One region of the Streptomyces asoensis genome, then DNA from elsewhere that is predicted to be linked to it. Evidence: riboswitches for the same ligand, from Rfam matches in the RefSeq annotation. Region 1 holds a riboswitch; each other region holds the start of a gene.

Region 1 (3,202 bases):
ACGACGGCGACCGCGGCCTCCTCGAGACGGGCGTCGAGGAACTCCTGCGCTACGACGGCCCCGTGGAACTCGCCACCTGGCGGTTCGCGACCGAGCCGCTGAGCATCGGAGGGCAGGGCATCGCGCCCGGCGACCCCGTGCTCGTGGTGCTGGCGGCCGCCGACCGTGACCCGGCGCGTTTCTCGGACCCCGACACCCTCGACCTGTCCCGCCGCGACAACCAGCACCTCGGCTACGGCCACGGCATCCACTACTGCCTGGGCGCCCCGCTGGCCCGGCTGGAGGGCCAGACCGCGCTGGCCACGCTGCTCACCCGCCTGCCCGACCTCCGACTGGCCGCGGATCCGGCCGAGTTGAGGTGGCGGGGTGGGCTCATCATGCGCGGACTGCGGACTCTGCCGGTCGAGTTCACCCCGGTGCATTCCGGCTCATAACCGGTCCGTGTCTGACCGAATGTCAGCCGGAGTGTGACCGTTCGGCGGAGCAAAGGTGACCAACACTCAAGTCTGTGATCTTCACGTGATCTGCGCGGCATTAACTTGTGACAAGTGATCGTCTGCCGATACGTTCACTCGTCAGCGCGACGCTTCGGTTTCACCCGCCGCGCCGGTCAGTGCTGTCCAGAGAAAGGCCCCTCGCATGCTCTCCGGGAACGGTCGTCACCGTCGCCCCCGCCAGGCCCCGGCCCTCCTTGTCGCGGCCGGAGTGACGGGCTCCGCCATCGCCATCCCGCTGCTCGCCGCCTCCGGCGCGAGCGCGGCCGACGGCACGGTGTGGGACAAGGTGGCGCAGTGCGAGACCGGCGGCTCGTGGAGCGCCGACGAGGGTGGTGGCGAGTACGGCGGTCTGAGCCTCACCCAGAAGGACTGGGTGGCGCACGGCGGCCTCGACTACGCGACCAGTCCCGACCTGGCCAGCCGCAGCCAGCAGATCGCCGTGGCGCAGAAGGTGCTCGCGGCCGAGGGGATCGGCGCGTGGGGCACCTGCGGGCTGACCTCCGGGCTCACCCAGGAGAACGGCGCGCTGAGCGTGGACACCGGCGTGGCGGACGACTCGTCCGACTCGTCCGACTCATCTGGGTCTTCCGGATTGTCCGACCTGTCCCGGGGGTTGTCCGGATCCTCGGGCTCCTCGACCGGCGACGACTCCTCGACCGACTCGTCCGACTCGTCCGCTGATTCCTCCAGTTCTCCCTCGGCGTCCGCTTCCTCCCCTTCGTCCTCTTCCTCCGCCACGGATGACTCCGGAACGTCCGGCGGTTCCGGCGGCCAGGGTGACGGCTCGACGGGCGACGGCTCGCCCACGGCGACCCCGGGGACGGACGACTCGGACAAATACGTCCAGGATGAAGGTTCTTGGAGCCTTGTCGACACCGGCTCCCTCGGCTCGGGCAAGCACCGCGGTGCCACCGCCGACGAGGCCGCGACCAAGAGCGCGACCGACGCCGGCGTGGACGGCACCACCGCCGCCTCCGCCGGTCGGCATGCCGCGGCCACCTATGTCGTCCAGGAGGGCGACTCTCTCGCGTCCATCGCCGACTCCCTTGGTCTCGACGGTGGATGGCGTGCCCTCTACGACGAGAACAGGGACCTCATCGGCGTCGACCCGAGCAACATCGCCGCCGGTCAGACCCTCGACACAGGGGTGGAATAGGGCGCAAAGCCCAAGAAAAACAGCGGGAGTTCACGTCACGCTTCGCGCCGAATGTCCGGTTTGGTGAAAGTGTGGGATGAGTCTCAGAAGCCCTGATCGTCTTTGAAATTCCCCCGATCGCGTGTCTACGGTCGAGGCCGCTCGGCAACCCGAGCCCCGGCCGTCGCAACGCCGAATCCTGCCAGCGACGAACCGGGAACAGTCGTCGCGTCAAGCGCCGTAGGCAGGAGCGGGGGACCCAAGGTAAGTGCCGCGCCGGTCGGTTGACCGGAACGGCTAGGGGTGAAGCCACACCTCCCACGGAGCAGCGCTCCGGCGGACGAGGAGTGGCCGGGCAACTCACACGGCCCGAACCCGACAGCTCACCTCGCAGGCGTCGGTGAGGGGATCCACCATGCTGTTTTCCGGTAAGGGCAAGCACCGCCGTCCCTCCAAGGCGACCCGGGTCGCCACGCTCGCCGGCGTCACCGGCGTCGCCATCGCCGCCCCGCTGATGGCGGCCGGCAACGCCTCCGCCGCCACCGCCTCCGAGTGGGACGCGGTCGCCCAGTGCGAGTCCGGCGGCAACTGGTCCATCAACACCGGCAACGGCTACTACGGCGGCCTCCAGTTCTCCGCGTCCACCTGGGCCGCGTACGGCGGCACGGCCTACGCCTCGCAGGCCAACCAGGCCTCCAAGTCCCAGCAGATAGCCATCGGCGAGAAGGTCCTCGCAGGTCAGGGCAAGGGTGCCTGGCCGGTCTGTGGTACCGGCCTGTCGGGCGCCGCCTACAACGGCTCGAGCGCCGACTCCTCGAGCTCCGGCTCGTCCAGCTCCTCCGGTTCCGCCGGCTCGTCGAACAGCGGCAGCACCAGCAGCCGCTCGACCGAGGAGCAGAGCGCCTCCCGCTCGACCGACCGCCCGGCCGCCTCCAAGACGGTCACCACCCCGACCGGCAAGAAGGTCAAGAAGGGCGACGGCGAGTACAAGGTCGTCAAGGGCGACACCCTCAGCTCCATCGCCGAGAAGCACAAGGTCAAGGGTGGCTGGGCGAAGCTGTTCGAGCTGAACAAGGACATCGTCGACGACGCCGACCTCATCTACCCGGGCCAGCAGCTGCACCTGAAGTGACACCGTGCCTGAAGTGACACCCCACGTGAAGTGACACCTGGCCCCCAGAGAAGCCACAGCGCCCTCACATCCGAGGTCGGCACACTGAAGACCTCGTGAGGGTCCCCCCGTCCCCACGGGCTCCCCGCTCCGGTGCGTGTTCCCCCGTACGCACCGGAGCGGGGTTTCTCTTTGCCCGTTCGTCACTTCCTGTCGGCTTTTCTCGGCCACCCCCTTTGTTCCGGGCGGAAACAATAGGTACCGTCTGTCTGTCCACGGGACGGTCGGTCGGCTGCCGACGGCCCCGGGGCGGTTAGGCTCTAGTCGCAAGGCTCAGCAAGGGCTCATCAAGGCCCCTGGGCCCCGCACAACCAGCGTCACATCCCAAGAAGGAGATGCTCGTGCCGTCCATCGACGTCGTCGTAGCCCGGGAAATCCTGGACTCCCGAGGCAACCCCA
Region 2 (3,202 bases), 540 kb from region 1:
GCCCAGGCGGCGGAGCGAGGCGTCGGCGGCGGCCTTGATGTTGTCGGCGGACAGGCCGGGGAACTCGGGGTGCTGGCTCACCTTGGTGGCGATCACGACGTCGTCGCGGTTGCCCCGGGCCTTCACCCACCTGCCGATGATGGTCTCGGACTCACCACCGCTGTTGCCCTCGACCCACGCCGTGTAGGAGTCGGCGGTGTCGACGAAGTTGCCGCCCGCGGCCGCGTAGGCGTCGAGTACGGCGAAGGAGGCCGTCTCGTCGGCGGTCCAGCCGAAGACGTTGCCGCCGAGGGAGAGCGGGAAGACCTCGAGGTCGGAGGAGCCGAGCTTGCGAAGAGAAGTCATGCTTCATCACAACGGGCGCCGCTGGCCCGCCCATTCCGGGCAGGACGCGAAGAACATGTGAACAGCGCCATGTGAACAGCGCGATGTGGACAGCACAGACCGGCAGCCCTGACGCGGAGGGCGTCAGGGCTGCCGGGATGGATCAGGGTGACCGAACGAACGGCTCAGGGTGTCCGAAGGGACGACCCAGGGTTCTCGGAGGGACGGCTCAGGGGTTGAGGCCCTTGCCGCGCAGCCAGGCCGCCGGGTCGATGCCGTCGGCGCTGCCGCCGGGGTGGACCTCGAGGTGGAGGTGGGCCCCGGTGACGTTCCCGGTCGCGCCCACGCGGCCGATCACATCACCGGTGGCGACCTTCTGGCCGACACTGACGCTGATCGACGACTGGTGGCAGAACCACAGCTCGGTGCCGTCGTCCAGGGTCAGGATGGTGCGGTAGCCGTAGGAACCGGCCCAGCCGGCCTCGGTGATGGTGCCGCTGTGGACGGCCTTGATGAGCGTGCCCGTCGGCGCGGCGAAGTCGAGACCCGTGTGGTAGCCGGAGGACCAGAGAGAACCGGCCTGACCGAAGGTCGAGGTGATGGTGTACGAGGAGGTCGGCAGCGTGTACTGCTTGGCCAGCTCGGCCAGGCGCGCGGCCTCGGCCTTCGCGGCGGCTTCCTCGGCGGCCTTCTTCTTCGCGGCGGCGGCCTTGGCCTCCGCCTCCTTCTCGGCCTTGGCGGCGGCGTCGGCCTCGGCCTTGGCCGCTGCGGCGAGCGCCTTGACCTCGACCTGGGACTGCTGCGACTCGGCCTGCGCCATGATCCGGCTGCGCAGCGCCTCGCCGGCGTCGGCGGCGCTCTCCTCGGTGTCCACGGCGGCTTCGGAGCCGAAGCCCGCGAGGGCCGGTGCGGCTTCCGGGGCGGGCTCGTCGTCGGAGATGAGCGAGCCCACGTTGGGCAGGTCCGGCATCGAGATGGAGACCGGGGCCTTGCCGGTGTTGGCGCTGGCCATGCCACCGGCGCTGACGGCGGCTATGACGCCGACGCCGAGAACGGTGGAGCTGCGGGCGAATCCGCCGCCGCGCTGCTTGGCGACGCGGTGCTTGCCGCGTACCGGGCGAGTGGACTCCGCGGTGGGGTTCCACTCCTCCCAAGGTCCCTCGTCGGTGCGGTAGTCGCCGTAGCCGAAGGTCTCTGTGGACCGCTGGCTGGGCGCGTACGGGGCCTCGGGGGCAGGCGGGTTGGACGCCACGCGGGCGCACTCCTTTCCTTCCGTCGCCTACCGGGTTAGCTGACGGGTTCGGAGCGGGAAGGTCTCCTACGCGCGTATACCGGTCGTGGACTCTGCGAGTTCACGACGGCTTCCGCGTGATTCACCCCATGGTGGTGGTTCCCCGGTTCCCTTGCGGGATTCGGCACGTGCCGCACGGAGCCGACTCTGGTGCCGGCTGGGACGACCGCGCTGCGTTATCGAACGTTAATAGACCCGGGGGTGGGTTTCCAAGCTGTTCCTCTTGATCAACAACATTTCTGGCCTGGACTTTTGGGCTACCAGCGGTGAAAAACGGGCGAGTTGACCACGGATCGACATGCCCCGGAAACGCTTCCTCAGTCACAGGAGTTTTGATGGTGACTCAGTCGTTATGCGCAGGGCGGTCGACCGGTCACCAAGAGTGAGGGAGTGGTCGACGAAAACACCGAAGGCCGGAACCCTTTCGGATTCCGGCCTTCGGTTTATCAGTAGCGGGGACAGGATTTGAACCTGCGACCTCTGGGTTATGAGCCCAGCGAGCTACCGAGCTGCTCCACCCCGCGGCGATGAACACAACTGTACGCCATCAGCGGGGCAGAAAGCACATCGGTTGATTCGCGGGGCCCCGGCGGCCTCAGAGGAGGTGGCGGTTCGGCTCCTTCGCCCGCTCCTCGTACTCCGGGAGCACGAGGACGTCGACGCCCTGAGCCGTCAGCAGACCGGTTCCGTCCGCCTCCGTGACGAAGGTGTCCGGCTCGCGCCAGGCCGTGACCACCCTGCGCACTCCCGCGTCGAGGATGAGGCGGGCGCAGGGGGCGGGCCGGGAGGAGCGGCGGGCGCACGGTTCGAGGCTGCTGTAGACGGTGGCCGCGGGCAGCCGGGGGTCGGCGGGGTCGAGCTTCGCGAGGGCGGCCTCCTCGGCGTGCACGACCGGGTCGCCGGCCTCGCGGGAGTGGCCGCGTGCCAGCTCCGTGCCGTCGGCGGCCACGATCACCGCGCCGACGCTGAAGGCGGTCTCCGACGGCGGACAGTCGGCCGCGAGTTCGCAGGCGACGGCCAGCCAGTGCCGGTCGGCCGCGGCGGGCAGCGGTCCGGCGCCGGGGGCGGTGGGCTCGTAGCGGTTCAGGACGACGTCCTCGATGCGCCTGGTCTCCACCAGGCGCAGGCGTCCGCCCTGGTAGCCGCCCGGCCCGAAGAGGCGGGGCGCGGCCGGGTCGCCCACGAACAGCGGGGCGAGGACCAGCTGGAGTTCGTCGGCGAGGCCCTGCCGGAGCAGCTGGGTGTGGATCGTTCCGCCGCCCTCGACCATGAGGCGTCGTACGCCGCGTACGTCGTGGAGGTGTTCGAGGAGGCGGCGCCAGTCCAGTTCGGGGCCGAGCGGGACGGCGTCCGCGGCGATGCCGAGCGCGCGGACCCGCTCGGCGCCCTTCTCCGTCGTGTACACGACCTTCTCGCCGCCCGTGTGCCAGAAGTTCGCCGCCGGGTCGAGGTCGCCGGAGCCGCTGACGGTGACCTTGAGGGGGTACGGCGGCAGTCCGGCGGCCACGCGGACGGCGCGGCGCTCGGGGGAGTTCACGAGGAGCCGGGGGTTGTCGGCGCGGATCGTGCCGGCGCCGATGAGGATGG
Region 3 (3,202 bases), 3.1 Mb from region 1:
CGTCCGAATTATCGGGCGAGCCCTTCGTATTTCCCGTTCACGGGCAGCAGAAATAATCCCCCGCGAATTATCCCCTCTTTGTATACGGCCCTCGTGTTAATGCCGCAGACCCGTCATGTTTACGGGAGGTTGCGAAGTCCTCACACGGTCGGCGCGCTCGGGGCCGCCGGAAAAGCGCAGCCGGTGCGCGGCCGTCGCACGCTCGGTGTGCAGCGCCGTGATCGCCCGCGCACGCTCGCCGTCGCCGCGCGCCACCGCGTCCACGATCGCGCCGTGCTCCGCCCAGGACTCCGCGGGGTTGGCCGGGGCCTCCACCGCGTACATCCAGGCGATCTTGTGGCGCAGCTGAGTGAGCATCGACGTCAGGGCATGGCTTCCTGAGGACTGGGCGAGCGTCTCGTGGAACCAGCCCCCCAGGGAGCGCAGATCCTCGCTGTTGCCCCGCCTGGCCCGCTCCTGGCCCAGCCGGACGAGTCCGCGCAGCACCTTCAGATGGGCCTCGGTGCGCCGCTGGGCGGCCCGGGAGGCACCGAGCGGCTCCAGGAGCATGCGCATCTCCAGCAGGTCCGCGGCCTCCTGCTCGGTCGGTTCCGCGACGCACGCGCCCGCGTGCCGCCGTGTGACGACGAAGCCCTCGGCCTCCAGCGTGCGCAGCGCCTCTCGGACGGGGACGCGGGAAACGCCGTAGCGGCGGGCGAGGAGTTCCTCCGTGAGGCGGCTGCCGCGCTCGTAGACACCCGCGACGATGTCGTCCCGAATGGCCGTGCACACCGAGTGCGCCGGAATACGCATGACGGACCTCCGCCTTAATCCCCGTGAAACGTCGACGATTGACGTGTGTTCCGTGACTCTATTGCAATGAGCGGGAATTTCCGATGGCGGGCTGGAATCCAGGGATATTTTTTGGACAGCAGGGCCTCGAAAACGGCGAAAGCCCCGGCCGGGAGGGCCGGGGCAAGACGATCTGTCGCCGTGGGTCGTCAGACGTTCACGCCGTGCTTGCGGAGGTAGGCGACCGGGTCGATGTCCGAGCCGTACTCCGCGGTGGTGCGGGCCTCGAAGTGCAGATGCGGGCCGGTGACGTTGCCGGTGGCGCCCGACAGGCCGATCCGCTCGCCCGGGGTGACCGTCTGGCCCACCGACACCGCGAGGGACGACAGGTGACCGTACTGGGTGTACGTCCCGTCGTTCATCTTGATCACGATCTGGTTGCCGTAGGACCCGCCCCAGCCGGCCTCGACCACGGTGCCGGAGCCGACCGCGTGCACGGAGGTACCGCTCGCGGCGTGGAAGTCGATGCCGGTGTGGCTGCCGGAGGACCACAGCGAGCTGCTGGCCTGGTAGCCGGTGGAGACGTAGGAACCGGTGATCGGCAGCACGAAGGTGTTGAGGCGCTTGCGCTCGGCCTCGCGGGCGGCACGCACGCGTGCCTCGCGCTCCTCCACGGCCTTCTTGGCGGCGGCCTGCCGGGCGGCCTCCTCGAAGGCCGCGTGCTTCTGCACGGCGACCTGGTCGTCGATCTGCTCGGCGACGGACTCGCCGGCGGTGACGACGGGGATCAGCCCGGTCTGCTCGGGGGTGGGCTCGGCGGCGAAGGCCGGGGTGGAGGCGACGGTGGCCATGACACCGGTGGTGGTGAGCGCCGCGATGCCCGCCGCGCGGACGCTGCTGCGCTGCATCCGGCTGGGCCGACGGTGCTTCCCGGTGGCGCAGGTGAACGCCATGAAGTTGGGGGTGTCCTTTCCTTCCCTCTCGCCTACCGGGTTAGCTGACGGGTTCGGAGCAGGAAGGTCTCCTACGGACCCCCTCGCGTTCACGCGCGGGCGTCCGATTCACCCCAGGGACTTCACAAGTGGGTCCCCGGCTCCCCTGGCTCGCGCCGTACGGGGACTCGGCGATGACTGTCCGGTGCCGCGGCTGCGGCGCACTGCCTGACGAACAGCCCGGATGACGCTAAGCGGCGCGGGTTTCAATCCTCAAACGGATCCCGGTTTTTGTAGCGCATCCCACAGGGCAGACGGGCAACCTCCGCATCAATTCGGACATACGGAGGCCCTGGTGACGCTTTCGTCGACCAGGGCCCCCACACGCGTGTGCCGTTGCCGGGATCTACTCCGCGGACACGACCTTCACCTCGCCGATGCCGAGGGCCTCGACCGGCTCCTTGATCTGGGCCGCGTCACCGACGAGGACGGTCACCAGCCGGTCCACGGGGAAGGCGTTCACAGCCGCCGCGGTGGCCTCCACCGTGCCGGTCGCGGCGAGCTGCCGGTACAGCGTGGCCTGGAAGTCGTCGGGCAGGTGCTGCTCGACCTGGTCGGCCAGCGTGCCGGCGACGGCCGCGGCGGTCTCGAACTTCAGCGGCGCCACACCGACCAGGTTCTGCACGGCGACGTCACGCTCGGCGTCGGTCAGCCCCTCGGCGGCGAGGGTGCGCAGCACCTTCCACAGGTCGTCCAGAGCGGGACCGGTGTTCGGGGTGTCGACGGAGCCGCTGATGGCGAGCATCGCGGCGCCCGAGCCGTCCGGGGCGGACCGCAGGACCTGCCCGAACGCGCGGACACCGTAGGTGTAGCCCTTCTCCTCGCGCAGGACGCGGTCCAGCCGGGAGGTGAGGGTGCCACCGAGGCAGTACGTGCCGAGCACCTGCGCGGGCCACACACGGTCGTGCCGGTCGGCACCGATCCGGCCGATCAGCAACTGCGTCTGAACGGCGCCGGGACGGTCCACGATGACGACCCGGCCGGCGTCGTCGGCAGTCACCGGCGGCACGGGCCGCGGCTGGGCCGAGGAGCCCGTCCAGGCGCCCAGGGTGTCGCCGAGGAGCGCCTCCAGGTCGACACCGGTGAGGTCGCCGACGACCACGGCCGTGGCCGTGGCGGGACGGACGTGCTTCTCGTAGAAGGCGCGTACGGCGGCGGAGTCGATCTTCTCGACCGTCTCCGCGGTGCCCTGGCGCGGCCGCGACATCCGCGCGGTGGCCGGGAACAGCTCCTTGGAGAGCTCCTTGGCGGCGCGCCGGGAGGGGTTGGCCAGCTCGTGCGGGATCTCGTCCAGGCGGTTGCGGACGAGGCGCTCGACCTCGCTGTCGGCGAACGCGGGGGCCCTGAGGGCGTCGGCGAGCAGACCGAGGCCCTTGGGCAGGCGCGAGGCCGGCACTTCGAGGCTCAGCCGGACGCCGGGGTGATCGGCGTGCGCGTCC

Evidence for each region. Region 1 has a riboswitch for cyclic di-AMP ahead of G9272_RS19115 (transglycosylase family protein). Riboswitches for the same ligand answer to the same signal wherever they lie in the genome.
Region 2: linked by a shared signal. The riboswitch ahead of G9272_RS21595 (M23 family metallopeptidase) and the one ahead of G9272_RS19115 (transglycosylase family protein) in region 1 are both predicted to bind cyclic di-AMP.
Region 3: linked by a shared signal. The riboswitch ahead of G9272_RS33340 (M23 family metallopeptidase) and the one ahead of G9272_RS19115 (transglycosylase family protein) in region 1 are both predicted to bind cyclic di-AMP.

Annotation. Positions count from the first base shown of each region.
Region 1 covers NZ_CP049838.1:4,304,360-4,307,561, reverse strand. The annotation lists gene G9272_RS19125 (cytochrome P450 family protein) at 1-434, shown strand, start outside; gene G9272_RS19120 (transglycosylase family protein) at 640-1,653, shown strand; cyclic di-AMP (ydaO/yuaA leader) riboswitch at 1,859-2,044, shown strand; gene G9272_RS19115 (transglycosylase family protein) at 2,048-2,764, shown strand; gene eno (phosphopyruvate hydratase) at 3,139-3,202, shown strand, end outside.
Region 2 covers NZ_CP049838.1:4,846,089-4,849,290, forward strand. The annotation lists gene G9272_RS21590 (aldo/keto reductase) at 1-345, opposite strand, end outside; gene G9272_RS21595 (M23 family metallopeptidase) at 554-1,576, opposite strand; cyclic di-AMP (ydaO/yuaA leader) riboswitch at 1,586-1,752, opposite strand; tRNA gene G9272_RS21600 (tRNA-Met) at 2,066-2,139, opposite strand; gene G9272_RS21605 (dihydrofolate reductase family protein) at 2,211-3,202, opposite strand, start outside.
Region 3 covers NZ_CP049838.1:7,412,103-7,415,304, reverse strand. The annotation lists gene G9272_RS33345 (GntR family transcriptional regulator) at 97-792, opposite strand; gene G9272_RS33340 (M23 family metallopeptidase) at 981-1,724, opposite strand; cyclic di-AMP (ydaO/yuaA leader) riboswitch at 1,739-1,907, opposite strand; gene G9272_RS33335 (M16 family metallopeptidase) at 2,110-3,202, opposite strand, start outside.